2 regions of the Dyella marensis genome follow, and region 2 is predicted to be linked to the other one. Evidence: predicted binding sites of a transcription regulator. Region 2 holds the regulator's gene; the other holds the start of a gene.

Region 1 (7,652 bases), 1.4 Mb from region 2:
GACCGCCAAGCATGGATGGGCTTTCTGCTTAGCCCTCGCCGCCTCCGTTCTCTCGCCGCATGCGGCGGCCGAGCAACGCAGCCTGTCGCAGGACTGGCGCTTCCAGCGCGGCGACGTCAAGGGCGCCGACGTGGCTGCCTATGACGATCGCTCCTGGCGCCAGGTGTTGGTGCCGCACGACTGGTCAATCGAGGACAAGCCCGACGGCTCCCCGCCGTTCGACCGCGACGCGGTCAGCGGACAGGACTCCGGCTACCTGCCCGGCGGCGTCGGCTGGTACCGGCGCCATCTGGCCTTGAGTGCGCAAGACGCAACGCGCACGGTGCTGGTCCGCTTCGAAGCGATCTACATGGATGCCGACGTGTGGATCAACGGGCAGCACGTAAGCAAGCATCACTACGGCTACAGCGCGTTTACCGTCGACCTGACGGGCAAGCTGCACGCTGGCGACAACGTGCTGGCGATCCGCGTCGACCATGCCGATCCCTCGTCGCGCTGGTATGCCGGCTCGGGGCTGATCCGCCCCGCCACTCTCGAATTGCTGCCGCCGGTGCATATCGAACCGGACAGCGTCCAGGTCGTCACGCCGTCGGTCGGCGCCGCGGCCTCCAGGGTGGAGGCGCACCTGGAGGTCGCCAATGGCTCCGGGCGAAGCCAGCCTGTCGAGGTGAGCACGCGCATCCTTTCACCGGATGGAAGCGTGGTGGCGCGGAACGATCACAAGACGACGCTTGCACCGGGCGCGAAGGTCGCCGACGCAAGCGCGTTCGACCTGAGCCAGCCCGCGCTGTGGTCGCCCGACTCGCCCAACCTGTACGTGCTGGAGCAGACCGTGCGCACGGCCGACGGCGGCTCCGACGTGCGGCGCACGCGCTTCGGCATCCGCAGCATCGCCATCGACGCGGTGCACGGGCTGCGCATCAATGGCAGGCAGGTGCTGCTGCGCGGCGGCAACATGCACCACGACAACTACATGCTTGGCGCGGCCGGCCTGCCCGCCGCGGATGCGCGCAAGGTCGCGCTGATGAAGGCCGCGGGCTACAACGCCATCCGCAGCGCGCATAACCCCGCCAGCCAGGCCACGCTCGACGCCGCGGACGAGCTGGGCATGCTGGTCGTCGACGAGGCGTTCGATGCCTGGAGCCGACAGAAGAAAACGCAGGACTATGCCCGCTTCTTCGCGCAGGACTGGCCCGCCGACCTGGACAGCCTGGTGCTGAGCGGCCGCAATCATCCCAGCGTGCTGTTCTGGAGCATCGGCAACGAAATTCCCGAACAGGGCGCGGCACCGGGCATCGAGACCGCGCGCCGGATGGTGGCCCGCTTGCGCCTGCTCGATGCCACCCGCCCGGTTACCCAGGCCGTCAGCACCGGCGGCCCGCAGAGCGACGGCCAGTTCGCCGTGCTCGACGTGGCGGGGTACAACTATCACGCCCATGAATTCGCCGACGATCACCGGCGCTTTCCCGCGCGCGTGATGTTCACTTCCGAATCCATCTCGAAGGATGCGTTCGTCTATTGGCGCAGCGTGGAGACCATGCCCTGGGTGCTGGGCGACTTCGTGTGGACCGCCGTCGACTATCTGGGCGAAACGGGCATCGGCTGGATGGGCTACAGCCAGGACTGGCAGAAGCTCGGGCCTTACCCTTGGCACCTGGCCTATTGCGGCGAGATCGATGCCACCGGGCGCAAGCGGCCGGCGGCGTATTACCGGGAAGTGCTGTGGAAGACCGGCATCGATCCGATCTCGGCGTTCGTCAGGCAACCGCCCGGCACCGAAGACCTGCCCGACCGCCATCTGTTTCCGATCACGCCGCCGCATCTGGACTGGTCGCTGGACGACGTCCATCCAAGCTGGAGCTGGCCGGGACAGGAAGGCAAGCCGCTGGACGTGGTGGTTTATGCCGAGTATCCGGAGGTCGAACTTTTCCTCAACGGCAAAAGCCTGGGGCGCAAGCCGGTCGGCGTGCAGACGGAATACAAGGCGGCCTACCGGGTGCCCTACGCGCCCGGCCGCCTGGTGGCGGTCGGCTATCGCGACGGCCGCGCTGCCGGGCGCTGGGAATTGCGCACCGCGGCCGAGCCTGCGGCGCTGCGGCTGTCGGTGGATCGCGCCCGCCTTCGCGCCGACGGCCAGGATCTGGCCTACGTCACGGCGGAATTGATCGACGCCGAGGGCGTGCCGGTCTATGCACCGGATCAGGACCGGCCCATGAACGTGCTCGTCGGCGGCGCCGCGACACTGGCCGGCGTGGGCAATGGCGATCCGCACGATGCCTCCAGCTTCCAGTCCGGCCGGCGGCGCAGTTTTCATGGCCGCATCGTCGCGGCGGTGCGGGCATCCGCGCTGGCGGGCGACGCCACCGTGCACGTGGAGGTGCCGGGACTGCCGGCGCAGGAGGTGCGCATCGGCGTCGTTTCGCCTTAGTGCGCGCCGCGCGGCCTGCTTTGTCTTGTCGCGCGGATCCCGGGCCTCAAGGCCATCCATGGCCGGCCGATACCATCCGAGATAAGTTGTGCGCGAGCCGAGGGACCATCGGCCACCGAAGCGCCATCGTTCGGAGAGGTTATGGAATGGATCGCGAGCTTGATGCATGCCGGCACGCTGCTGCTGGTCAATGCCTTGCTGGCCGCGTTGTCCTCGGCCCTGTTCCTGGCCCTGTACATCGCCCGCCCCGGCGCCGGGCGCGAGCCTGGGGTGCTGTTATGGAGCCTCAGCTACGCTGCATTCGCCGCCGGTTTCGGGGTCCTTTTCGCTCCCGCTTTCCATCTCGATTTTCCTGGCCTGGGCCTGGCCGGCAACCTCCTGATCGATGCGGGCACGGTGCTGGCGCTGCTGGCGGCCAACTTCTACCTGGGCTTGTCCAGGCGCGCATTGTGGGTGCTGGCCCCGGTGGCGGTGCTTGCGCTGATCGAAACCGGACTGGTGATCCATGAAGGCGAAAACCTTCGCCACATGGTCATTCTCGGCGGAGCCCTGACCGGCGTCGTTACGGTCGCCACCGGCGTGGCGTTCTGGCAATGCAAGGACCCGGCGCAGCGGCCGGTCGCGCGCCTCGCAGGCCTGTTCCATTTCCTGTGGGCAGCCATGCTGCTGATGCGGATGTCATGGTGGATGGCGCACCCGCAGGTCCTCGCCGGCCCCGACCACACCTCGACCTTCGGCTTGCTCTCCAGGGTCGTGCTTACCTGGGTCATTACGCCCTGCCTGCTGTGGATGCTGACGCGCAAGCTCGACGCGGAATTGATCCGTCACGCCAGCCAGGATCCCCTCACTGGCGTGGCCAACCGGCGCGTCATGTGGGAACAAGGCGAGCAGCGCATGGCGCAATCCCAGCAGCGCAACACTGCCATCGCCGTGCTGATGATCGACGTGGACCGGTTCAAGTCGATCAACGACCGCTGGGGCCACGACGGCGGCGACCAGGTGCTCGTAGCCATCGCCGATGCGCTCAGGCGCAACATCCGCGAGAAGGACATCCTGGCCCGCGTAGGCGGCGAGGAATTCATGGTGCTGCTTCATCAGGCCGAGGAACCGGCGGCGATGGAAGCCGCGGAACGCTTGCGGCGCGCCGTGGAGAGCCAGGCGATCGCGCTGCTGCACGACCAGCCGCTGCAGTGCACGGTCAGCATCGGCTACTGCATCGCCAGGGGCGCCGAGGCGAATTGGCGATCGGTGGTCGTCGCGGCCGATCGGGCGCTCTATGCGGCCAAGCAAGGAGGCCGCAATCGCGTCATGCGCGCCATGGAGGACTCACCCATCCAGCCATTCAGGGGCTGAGACTGCTGCGCATCGCCGGGCTTGCTGCAATCGGCTGGCCGTGCTGCTGATTCCGCCGCCTGCGCGGCTTGCTCGCGCATGGATCGCTATTTTCAAGCGGATGCCTATTGGTAGTGCGCATGCCGATCCTTGAGCGTATTTGTCGTGACATATCCCTGCCGATACCTGTCCATGGCGGCTGGTATCGGTTGGCTTTCTCATCTGCGCACGACTAGCCGTCATGGCCATTAATGCGTTCACGTCTGCGCTACATGCTGCGAGCACATTGATCGCCATTTTCAAACGGATGTATATCGGCGGAGCTGCGCGTTTCCCGCAGTGGTCAACTGATGAGTCGACGACGGTTGTACGACGCGATCTACAGATTTTTATTTAGCGGTCTCTCTGAATCGGCGCATCGATTGACAGTCACATCTTGTCGGTAGATATTCGATCGCTATACCCGAGCACAACCGGGTTTTTGGAAGCGCCCACCGATTTCATATTTTCGTCACGCTGGCTACAGCGTTTTTGATTTGATCGCGGCAAACGGTGCGAGGAGAAGGATTCTCATGAGCAACCCATTCGATGACGACAAGGGCATCTTCCTGGTGCTCGTCAACGACGAAGGCCAGCATTCGCTCTGGCCCGATTTCGCGGCGATTCCGGCGGGCTGGACGACGGCTTTCGGGCCGGCAGCGCGAGCAGACTGCATGGATTATGTAGACCGGAGCTGGACCGACATGCGGCCCAGGAGCCTCATCGCGGCGATGGAACATCCAACCGCCTAGGCAAACGCAACTGGACGCCGACACCAGCGACGCGTCGGCATACCGATTGAACCAAACCTGCCCGTTCAAGGGCGACCAGAGGTTCATGGGCCATGGAAGGGTTCCCGCTCGATGGCGCTTACATTGACGTGCCGGAGGCTACGCAAGCGGGCCTTCCCGACGTCGGTTTTGCCGCGCTGTTCGAGCGGCAGGTCGACCTGACTCCGCATGCCACTGCGCTGGTCTTTGGCGATGCCCGGCTGAGCTATGCCGAACTGGATGCGCGCGCCAACCAGCTGGCCACATGGTTGTCCGCAAAAGGCATTCGACCGGAGGATATCGTCGCCATAGCGCTGCCGCGATCGTTCGAATCGATCGTGGCGATTCTGGCGTTGCACAAGCTCGGCGCGGCTTATCTGCCGCTCGATCCGGATTATCCCGAGCAGCGGCTGATCTACATGCTCGAGGAGGCGGCTCCGGCTTGCGTGCTCTGTTTCCGCGAGACGGTCCTGAAGACTCCGCCTGAACTGCCCGTCCATCTTCTGGACGATGCGGACCTCCACAGCGGGATCGAGGCGCTGGCGTCCGCGCGGATCGGGATCGCGCACGACGCGGAAGCCGCGCAGCGCGCCGCCTATGTGATCTATACCTCGGGCTCGACCGGCCAGCCCAAAGGCGTGGTGGTGACCCATGCCGGCGTCGCCGCGCTGGCAGCCACCTACCGCGAGCGGCTGCGCATCGGACCGGCTAGCCGCGTATTGCAGTTTGCGTCGCTGTCTTTCGACGCTTCTTTCGCCGAGATCGCCATGGCGCTCGCGCTCGGCGCATGCCTGGTGCTGGCTCCGTCCGACGAGCTGCTTCCCGGCGCCAGCCTGGCGGCGCTGTGCGAGCGGCAGCGCATCACCCACCTGGCCTTGCCGCCGAGCCTGCTGGCCTTGATGGCGCCGGGCGATCTGCCCGGCGTGGAGACCTTGGTCGTGGGCGGCGAGGCGTGTCCTGCGGAGCTTGCTGCCCGGTGGGCTCGCATGCATCGCCTGGTCAATGCTTATGGACCGACCGAAGCTACCGTCGATGCACTGATGTCAGCGCCGATCGGCACGGAGGCGAAGGCCGCCGTGCCGATCGGAAATCCCGTGGCTGGCGCGGCTGCCTATGTTCTGGACGCCGCCTTGCGGTGTGTGCCGGAAGGCCACGCCGGCGAACTGTATCTGGCCGGCGCGGGCCTGGCGCGCGGTTATCTGCATCGCCCTGGCTTGACCGCGGCCCGCTTTCATCCCGACCCGTTCGGCCCGCCGGGCAGCCGCATGTATCGCACCGGCGATATCGCGCGGCAGCTGGCGGACGGCTCCCTGTGCTTCGTCGGGCGCGCCGATCAGCAGGTCAAGCTCCACGGCCTGCGCATCGAACTCGACGAGATCGAAACCTGGCTCAGGCGCGACGCCAGCGTGGCGCAGGCGGCCGTGCTGATGCGCGAGGATCGCACCGGCCACCGGCAACTGGTCGGCTACGTCGTGCCCAGGCATGGGCAGCAGGAGGCGATGCGGGACGCGGACTACGAGGCGCAGCAGGTCGAGCAATGGCAGGTACTGCATGACGGCCTGTACAGCCAGCACGCGGAGCTGGCGGACGACGAGGATTTCGGCGGCTGGAACAGCAGCTACGACGGCGCTCCGATTCCGCTGGAAGAAATGCGCGAATGGCGGGATGCGATCGTCGGCAGGATCCTGGACCTGCGCCCGCGGCGGCTGCTGGAGATCGGCGTCGGCACCGGCCTGATCCTGTGGAAAGTGGCGCCGCATTGCGCGTTTTATTGCGGCACGGATTTTTCGCTGCCGGTCATCGAGTCCCTGCAAGCCAGGGTGGCGGACCATCCGCAGCTGCGCGAACGCGTGGATCTGCGCTGCCAGCCCGCGCATGAGATCGGCGGCCTGCCGCAGGGCGGTTTCGACACCATCGTGATCAATTCGGTCCTGCAATACTTTCCCGGCGCCGGTTACCTGACGGCGGTGCTGCGGCAGTGCGCGGCGCTGCTGGCTCCCGGCGGACGCATATTGATCGGCGACGTGCCCGATTTCCGCCTCATGCGCTGCTTCGCCACCTCCGTCGCCTGGCACCGCGCCGGCGGCGGCGATGCGCGCGCCATTCGCCACGTGGCCGAAGAGGAAATGCGGCTGGAAAACGAGATGCTGGTCGATCCAGGCTATTTCTCGGCGCTGCCGCAACACGTCGAAGACCTGGCCGGTGTCGACATCCAGCTCAAGCGCGGGCGCGCCCGCAACGAAATGACGCGCTATCGCTACGACGTCGTGCTGCACAAGCGCGGCACGCGCCTGCGTTCCGCCGCCGCGCTGCCCACGCTGGCGTGGGGCCGCGAGGTCGACACAATGGCATCGTTGCGCCAGCGTTTGCTGGACGCCGGTGCCGAAGGCCTGCGGGTGAGCGCCATCGTCAACGCCCGGCTGACCGGCGAGTTCGACATCTCGCGCCGGGTCTGGGGCGAACGCGAAGATGCATCGGCGCCCGCGCTGGACCCCGAAGACCTGAAAGCGCTCGGCGCCGAACTCGGCTACCAGGTGGCCGCCACCTGGTCGCCGGACCGCACCGGCCGGCATTTCGATGCCGTGTTCCTGCCCGTATCCGATGCGCCTGGCGCCGCGCTCGACGGCCTGTATCTGGCGCCGGCCGTCGCCGCGGGTTCGCCGCTCTGCCACGACCCCGGCGCCATGCAGGACCATCGCGGCTACGTGGCGGCGCTGCGCGAGCGCCTCGCCGAACATCTGCCCGCCTTCATGCTGCCCGCCTCGATCGTCGTGCTGGCCGAGCTGCCGCTTACCGCCAACGGCAAGCTCGATCGCCAGGCCTTGCCCGCGCCGACCGGCGCCGCCGTGCTGCGCCATGCCTACGAGCCGCCGCAAGGCCGTGTCGAACAGCTGCTGGCGGAGCTGTGGGAAAACCTGCTGGGCGTCTGGCAGGTCGGACGCGGCGATCACTTTTTCGAGCTGGGCGGCAATTCGCTGCTGGCGATCCAGCTCGCCAGCCGCATGCGCGACACGCTCAACGTGGATGTTCCGATCCGCACCCTGTTCGAGGCCCCCACCTTGTCTGCGCAAGCCGAGCAGCTG
Region 2 (7,652 bases):
CGCTGGCGCCGGAACTGGAGCAGATCCTGCTCGGTTCGCTGGCCAATGGCGGCGTGGCGGGCGCCGCGGTGGAACCGGGCCTGGCCGACCGCCTGCAGAGCGGCGTCGCCGACGCCGCGCGCCGCCAGGAAATGGGCGGCGAACCGGCCGTGCTGCTGGTCGCGCCGCAGCTGCGGCCGTGGCTCGCGCGCTTCACCCGCCACGTGGCACAGAACCTGCACGTACTGGCTTACAACGAGGTGCCCGACAACCGTCGGGTGCGTTTGGTGCAGGCGCTGGGACGTTGAGTGGGGGAATAGGGAATGGGGAATAGAGAATCGGAAAAGCAAGGCTGCCGCGACTTGTGCGTGTTGCGCCCGCAGGTAGTGAAAAACTCATGGTCGACTTGCCGGCAAACAGCGCGGCTTGCCTATTCCCTATTCCCTATTCCCTATTCCCCGGGCGCAAGGAAAACCTTTTCATGAAAATAAAGCGTTTCGTAGCGCCCGACATGCGCCAGGCCATGCGCGAAGTGCGCGAGGAACAAGGCCCCGACGCGGTCATTCTTTCCACGCGCCGTCTCGACGAGGGCGTGGAGATCATTGCCGCCGTCGACTATGACGAGTCCCTGGTGCGCGAGGCCGCGCGCTCGGGCGAACCGTTGCCGACCGAAGTGCGCATCGTGCGCGAGCGCGCGGCGGAACCGCCGGTGCTGCCGCCCAAGCCGCGGCGTGCGCCGGCGCCCGCGCCGGTGGCTCCCGTTGCCGCGCCCGCGCAGCGTGCACCGGTAGCGCCGGTTGCCGCGCCCGTCGCCGCCGCACCGGTCGCCGCGGCAAAACCCGAACCCGCCGCCGCACCCGCCGAACCGGCCCCGCTGCATCCGATGGTGGAGCAGGCCGCGCTCGACACCGCGCGCATGCGCGCCGAGCTGGGCAGCCTGCGCGAACTGCTGGAATCTCAGATGGCTTCGCTCGCATGGAACGACCTGCAGCGCCGCCATCCGCTGCGCGGCCGCGTGCTGCGCGACATGACGCGCATCGGCATCGAGCCGGACGTGGCGCGCCGCCTCGCCGACGAACTGCCCGACCGCCTCAGCGCCGACCAGGCGCGCTATCTGCCGCTGGGCGTGCTCAGCCGCAGCCTCGCCGTCACCGGCTACGACGTCGCCGCCAGCGGCGGCGTGGTGGCCCTGGTCGGACCGACCGGCGTGGGCAAGACCACCACCATCGCCAAGCTCGCCGCGCGCGCCGTGCTGCGCCATGGCGCTTCGCAGGTGGCCCTGGTCAGCACCGACAACTACCGCATCGGCGCCGCCGCGCAGCTGGAGCACTACGGCCGCCTGCTCGGCACCCGCGTGTTTCCCGCGCACGATGCCGAAAGCCTGCGCGAAGTGCTCGACGTGCTGCGCGGCCGCCGCGTGGTGCTGGTCGACACCGCCGGCGTGGCCGGCAGCGATCCGCGCCTGGAGCAGCAGATGCAACTGCTGCGCGCCGCCGGCGAACTGCGCACCTGCCTGGTGCTGGCCGCCAATGCGCAGGCGCAGGCGATCGACGACATGGTGCGCGCCTTCCTGCCGCAGCAGCCGCAGGCGTGCATCCTCACCAAGCTCGACGAAGCGCCCAGCCTGGGCGGCGCGCTGTCCGCGCTGATCCGCCACCGGCTGCCGCTGGACTACACCACCGACGGCCAGCGCGTGCCCGAAGACCTCGCCACCGCCGATGCGCGCGTGCTGGTCTGCCGCGCCGCGCAGGTGCTCAGGGGCAATGCGCCGGCGGTGGACGAAGGCTATATGGCCGAGCGCTTCGGCCTGGCCGTGGCGGGTGCACGATGACCACGCTGGCGATGGACCAGGCCTGGGGCCTGAGCAATCTGTTCTCGGCTTTTCATTCTTCCGGCAACGATGACGTGCGCCCGCTCTCCGCAGGCGCGGGCCATTCGCTGCCCGCCGCGCCGCCGCGCCGCTGCCGCGCGATCGCCGTGGCCGGCGGCAAGGGCGGCGTGGGCAAGTCCACCGTGGCGGTGAACCTCGGCATGTCGCTGGCCATGGCCGGGCGCGAGGTGGCGCTGCTGGATGCGGACCTGGGCCTGGCCAACCTGGACGTGCTGCTCGGCCTACAGCCGTCGCGGCATATCGGCCACCTGCTGGACGGCAGCTGCTCGCTCGGCGAATTGATGCTGCCGGCGCCGCACGGGCTGAAGGTGATCCCGGCCGGCTCCGGCGCGCGCCGCCTGGCCCAGCTGGATACGCGCGAGCACGCCGCGGTGATCCGCGCCTTCGACGAACTGCCCGATCCGCCGGAATTCCTGATCGTGGACACCGCCGCCGGCGTGGCCGACAACGTGGTGATGTTCGCCGCGGCGGCCGACGACGTGGTGCTGGTGGTCTGCGACGAGCCGGCCTCGCTCACCGACGCCTACGCGCTGACCAAGGTGCTCAGCCGCGACTTCTGCGTACGGCGCTTCCACGTGGTGGCCAACATGGTGCGCCACGCCGGCGAGGCGCGGCAGCTGTACGAGAAGCTGGCCCGCGTGTGCGACCGGTTTCTGGATGTGGCGCTGGATTTCATGGGCGCGGTTCCTTACGACGAACACCTGCGCCAGGCCATCCGCCGCCAGGGCGCGGTGGTGGATCTGTGGCCGGCCAGCCGGTCCGCACGGGGATTCAAGCAAATGGCGGGTGCGGTCGATACATGGGGAGAACCCCTGCGCACGGGTCGCGACCGCATCGCCTTTTTTGGAGGGCAGGTCGCCATGGCGCCGGACCCGGTACGCGAGGGGGGTGTGAGATGAGCGTGGCTTCCGAATATCTGCAACTGCAACGCGAAAGCACGGAGGAGATGGTGCGCCGGCACGCTCCGCTGGTGCGCCGTATCGCCTATCACCTGATGGGCCGGCTGCCGCCCAGCGTGGACGTGGACGACCTGGTGCAGGCCGGCATGATCGGCCTGCTGGAAGCGGCGCGGAACTATGCGACCGACCGCATGGCCAGCTTCGAGACCTATGCGGGCATCCGCATCCGCGGCGCCATGCTGGACGAGCTGCGCAAGACCGATTGGACGCCGCGCTCGGTGCACCGCAAGTTGCGCGAAGTGTCGGAGGTGGTGCGCCAGATCGAGAACGAAACGGGCGCCGACGCCACCGACGCCGAGGTCATCCGGCGGCTGGGCATCGACGCGCAGGAGTACCACCAGATCCTGGCCGACGCGGCCAGCGCGCGCCTGCTCAGCCTCTCCGCGCCGGAGGACGACGAGGACGGCGCAGCGCTCGACGTGGCCGACCAGGAAGGCCTGGGGCCGCAGGACCGCTTCGAGCAGGAAGGCATGCGCGGGGCGCTGGTGGAGGCGATCGGCGGGTTGCCGGAGCGCGAGCAGCTGGTGATGTCGCTGTACTACGAGCAGGAACTGAATTTGAAGGAGATCGGCGCCGTGCTCGGCGTGACGGAATCGCGGGTGTGCCAGATCCATGGGCAGGCGCTGATCCGGTTGCGTGCACGGATGACCGGTTGGCGCGAAGCCGAAGACGCCAAGGGCGCCGGCGGCGGGCGCCGCGGCGGCACGAAGTCCGCGGCCGCGGCGACGCGCTGAGCTCCGAACCACACCCCTCAAACCCCACTAGGACCCCTGGAGCCGACGTTGGACAAGAACATGAAAATCCTCGTGGTGGACGACTTCTCCACCATGCGGCGCATCGTGCGCAACCTGCTGGTGGAGCTGGGCTTCACCAATGCGCTGATCCAGGAAGCCGACGACGGCGTCAATGCCATGGCGGTGCTCAAGCAGCAGTCGTTCGACATGGTGGTGACCGACTGGAACATGCCGAACATGACCGGCATCGACCTGCTGCGCGCGATCCGCGCCGAGCCCGCGCTGAAAGGCCTGCCGGTGCTGATGGTCACCGCCGAGAACAACCGCGACCAGATCATCGCCGCCGCCCAGGCCGGCGTGAACGGTTACATCGTCAAGCCCTTCACCGCGGTCACGCTGAAGGAAAAGCTGGACAAGATCTTCGAGCGGCTCGCCGCGCAAGGAGCAAGCGCATGAGCGCCGTGATGATTACCCCCATGAGCGCGGCGTTGCCGCAGGAAGTGCAGGAGCTGCTGGCCAGCCCCGACGGCGCCGCCTTCGAGATGGCGCTGGACACCATGGTGCGCCAGCGCGAGCAGCACCTGTTCCGCGCGCTGGGCCTCTTGGCCCGCGACCTGCACGAAGCCGTGCGCCGCCTCGGCGGCGAGCTGGCCCAGGAAGGCGTGCCCGGTAGCGTGGCCGACGCGCGCCAGCATCTGCACGACGTGCTGGAGATGAGCGCCAAGGCCGCCCATCGCAGCATCGATTTCGCCGAGCGCATGCGCCCGCAGGCCAGCGCGCTGGAAAGCAGCGCTGATGCCGTGCTGGCCGGCGGCGGCGAAGCGGCGGAGCTGGCGACACAGGCGCGGCAGTTTGCCGGGCAGTGCCGCGAAGGGCTGTCGGACATGGTGATGGCGCAGTCGTGGCAGGACCTGTCCGGCCAGCGCATCAAGAAAGTGTCCACCTTTATCGGCAGCGTGGAGTCCTCGCTGCTGGAACTGGTGCGCCTCACCGGCGCGCTGGCCGGCGGCGAAGCGCCGGTGGCCGCGGCCAAGGTGAACAGCCAGGACGAGGCGGACCGCCTGCTCAGCGAATTCGGTTTCTGAGCGCGGGGTTCCGATGGATCCGTCACTCGACAGCGAGCTGCGCGACGATTTCCTGGTCGAGGCCGGGGAACTGGTGCAGCGCCTGGGCGAACAGCTGGTGGCGCTGGAGGAAGCGCCGCGCGACGCCGAACTGCTCAATGCGGTGTTCCGCGCCTTCCACACGGTGAAGGGCGGCGCGGGCTTCCTCGGCATCGACCCGATGGTGCAGCTGTGCCATCACGCCGAGGACCTGCTCAACGAAGCGCGCGCCGGCCACGTGCTGATCGATGCGGCGCGGATGGACGCATTGCTGGAAGCGCTGGACCTGGTCAACGCGATGATGGCCGCGCTCGCCGCGTCCGGCGACATGCCGGTGGCGCCCGCGGCGCTGCTGGTGCGGCTGCAGCCGCATGCGGCACGAGCGCCGGCTCCGGCGCCCGCCCCCGTGCCGGCACCCGCGCCGGCGACGGAGGAGAGTGGCACCATCGACGACAGTGAATTCGAGGCGCTGCTCGACAGTCTCTACGGCATGGGCGGCGCGCCGGGCGCACCGGTGCAGCCGCCGGCGTCCGAGACGATCGACGACGCCGAGTTCGAAAACCTGCTGGACAACCTGCACGGCAAGGGCAAGGCGCCCGGCGCGCCGGTGCAGCCGTCGGCCGGCACCATCGACGACAGCGAATTCGAAGCGCTGCTTGACAGCCTGCATGGCAAGGGCGCCGCACCCGGCGCCGCGGCGAAGGCTGCCGCAGCGCCCGCGCCGGCCAAAGCCGCGGCAAAGGCCGCGCCGCCGCCGGAAGCCACCGTGCGCGTGGACACCGGCCGCCTCGATGCGCTGGTCAACCGTGCCGGCGAACTGGTGCTGGTGCGCAATCGATTGCTGAGCCTCGCCGCCAGCAGCGGCGATGAACCGTTCAACACCGCGGCCGGCGAACTCGATCGCGTGGCCGACGAACTGCAGGGCGCCGTGCTCGGCATGCGCATGCAGCCGGTGGGCCGCTTGTTCCAGCGCTTCCCGCGCATCGTGCGCGATCTCGCCCGCCAGCTCGGCAAGGAGATCGAGCTGGTGCTGGAAGGCGAGGACACCGACCTGGACCGCAGCCTGGTCGAGGCGCTGGCCGATCCGCTGATTCACCTGCTGCGCAACGCGGTCGACCACGGCCTGGAAACGCCGGACGTGCGCGAAAGCGCCGGCAAGCCGCGCAAGGGCCGCGTGCGCCTCGCGGCCAGCCAGCGCGGCGAGCGCATCGTGATCGTGGTGGCCGACGACGGCCGCGGCATGGATCCGGACATCCTGCGCCGCAAGGCGGTGGAGAAAGGCGTGATCGACGCGGCGCAGGCCGCGCGCCTGTCCGAGACCGAATGCCTGGAATTGATTTTCCGCCCAGGCTTCAGCACTGCCGCGCAGGTGTCCGACATCTCCGGCCGCGGCGTCGGCATGGACGTGGTCAAGACGCGCGTGGCGGAACTCGGCGGCACCTTGCAGGTGCGCTCGAAGCTGGGGCAGGGCAGCGAGCTTGAGCTGACCGTGCCGCTGACGCTGGCGATCGTGCGCGTGCTGATGGTGCGCGTCGGCGCGCGCCTGTTCGCGATGCCGCTGAGCAACGTGGACGAAGTGTTCGAACTCTCCGCCGGGCAGGACCGCCTGCTCGACGGCAGCCTGATTGCCGCGCACCGCGACCGCGCGCTGCCGCTGGGCGACCTGGCCGCATGGTCGGCGGCCGCGCCGACGGCTGGCCGCCACGTGGTGGTGCTGCATATCGGCCACCAGCGCCTGGGCTGCCTGGTGCACGACGTGCTCGGCCGCGAGGACGTGATGGTCAAGCCGCTGGGGCGGCTGTTCGCCGGCACCGCCGGCGTGGCCGGCGCGACCATCACCGGCGACGGGCGCCTGGCCCTGGTGCTGGACCTGGCGGGCCTGGCCGGCGAAGGCGGTCCGTGGCAGCTGGCGCCGCGGCTATCCCCAACCTTAGAAGCGGTGGTCTGACATGGATCTGGTTAGCATCATCGGCACGATCCTGGCCTTCGTGGTCGTGATCCTCGGCACCATCCTCAAGGGTTCCAGCGTGGAAGCGCTGTGGAACCCCGCGGCCTTCGTGATCGTCTTCGCCGGCACCATCGCCGCCCTGCTGGTGCAGACCCAGGGCAAGGTGCTCAAGCATGCGATGGGCATGCTGCCGATGATCTACAAGCCGCCCAGGCACGTGCCCAACGATCTGATCAGCCGCGTGATCGGCTGGAGCGAGATCTCGCGCCGCCAGGGCCTGCTCGGCCTGGAGCCGCAGATCGAGTCCGAGCAGGATCCGTTCGTGCGCAAGGGCCTGCAGCTGCTGGTCGACGGCAGCGAGCCGGAAGCGATCCGCGGCGTGCTGGAAGTGGAGCAGGACACGCGCGAGCACGAGGACCTGGCCGGCGCGAAAGTGTTCGAGCAGGCCGGCATCTACTCGCCGACCATGGGCATCATCGGCGCCGTGATGGGCCTGATGGCCGTGATGCAGAACCTGGCCGACCCCAGCAAGCTGGGCCACGGCATCGCCGCGGCTTTCGTCGCCACCATCTACGGCGTGGCGCTGGCCAACCTGCTGATGCTGCCGATGTCCTCGCGCCTGAAGGGCATGATCCACAAGCAGGGCAAGATGCGCGAGATCATCATCGAAGGCCTGGTCTCGATCGCCCGCGGCGACAACCCGCGCCAGATCGAAAGCCGCCTGCAGGGCTACCTCACATGAGGAAGAAGAAGCACGAGGACCACGTCAATCACGAGGCCTGGGCGATCCCCTACGCCGACCTGATGACGCTGCTGCTCGCGTTCTTCGTGGTGATGTACGCGGTGTCGGTGGTGAACGAGGGCAAGTACCGCGTGATGTCCGAGTCGATCATCGAAGCCTTCAACGGCAACAACAAGCAGATCCAGCCGGTACAGACCAACAGCGCGACCGCGCCCGCGCCGGTGCCGGCCAAGCGCTCCACCAGCACCACGCCGCCGTCGCTGCGCCCGCGCCTGGCCGTGGCGCTGCCGAGCCAG

The links. The regulator FliA, encoded in region 2, starts transcription of late flagellar genes. The targets are predictions, from matches to a motif close to TAAAGTTTNNCNNNCNNNGGCCGATAA.
Region 1: a site for FliA is predicted at 2,475-2,501, ahead of ISN75_RS11100 (GGDEF domain-containing protein). Genes of this name have one in related genera too.

Annotation. Positions count from the first base shown of each region.
Region 1 covers NZ_CP064029.1:2,522,544-2,530,195, forward strand. The annotation lists gene ISN75_RS11095 (DUF4982 domain-containing protein) at 1-2,428, shown strand, start outside; gene ISN75_RS11100 (GGDEF domain-containing protein) at 2,570-3,781, shown strand; gene ISN75_RS11105 (MbtH family protein) at 4,333-4,551, shown strand; gene ISN75_RS11110 (amino acid adenylation domain-containing protein) at 4,644-7,652, shown strand, end outside.
Region 2 covers NZ_CP064029.1:3,888,021-3,895,672, reverse strand. The annotation lists gene flhA (flagellar biosynthesis protein FlhA) at 1-287, shown strand, start outside; gene flhF (flagellar biosynthesis protein FlhF) at 461-1,810, shown strand; gene ISN75_RS17000 (MinD/ParA family protein) at 1,807-2,769, shown strand; gene ISN75_RS16995 (RNA polymerase sigma factor FliA) at 2,766-3,563, shown strand; gene cheY (chemotaxis response regulator CheY) at 3,612-4,019, shown strand; gene ISN75_RS16985 (protein phosphatase CheZ) at 4,016-4,648, shown strand; gene ISN75_RS16980 (chemotaxis protein CheA) at 4,662-6,614, shown strand; gene ISN75_RS16975 (flagellar motor protein) at 6,616-7,356, shown strand; gene motD (flagellar motor protein MotD) at 7,353-7,652, shown strand, end outside.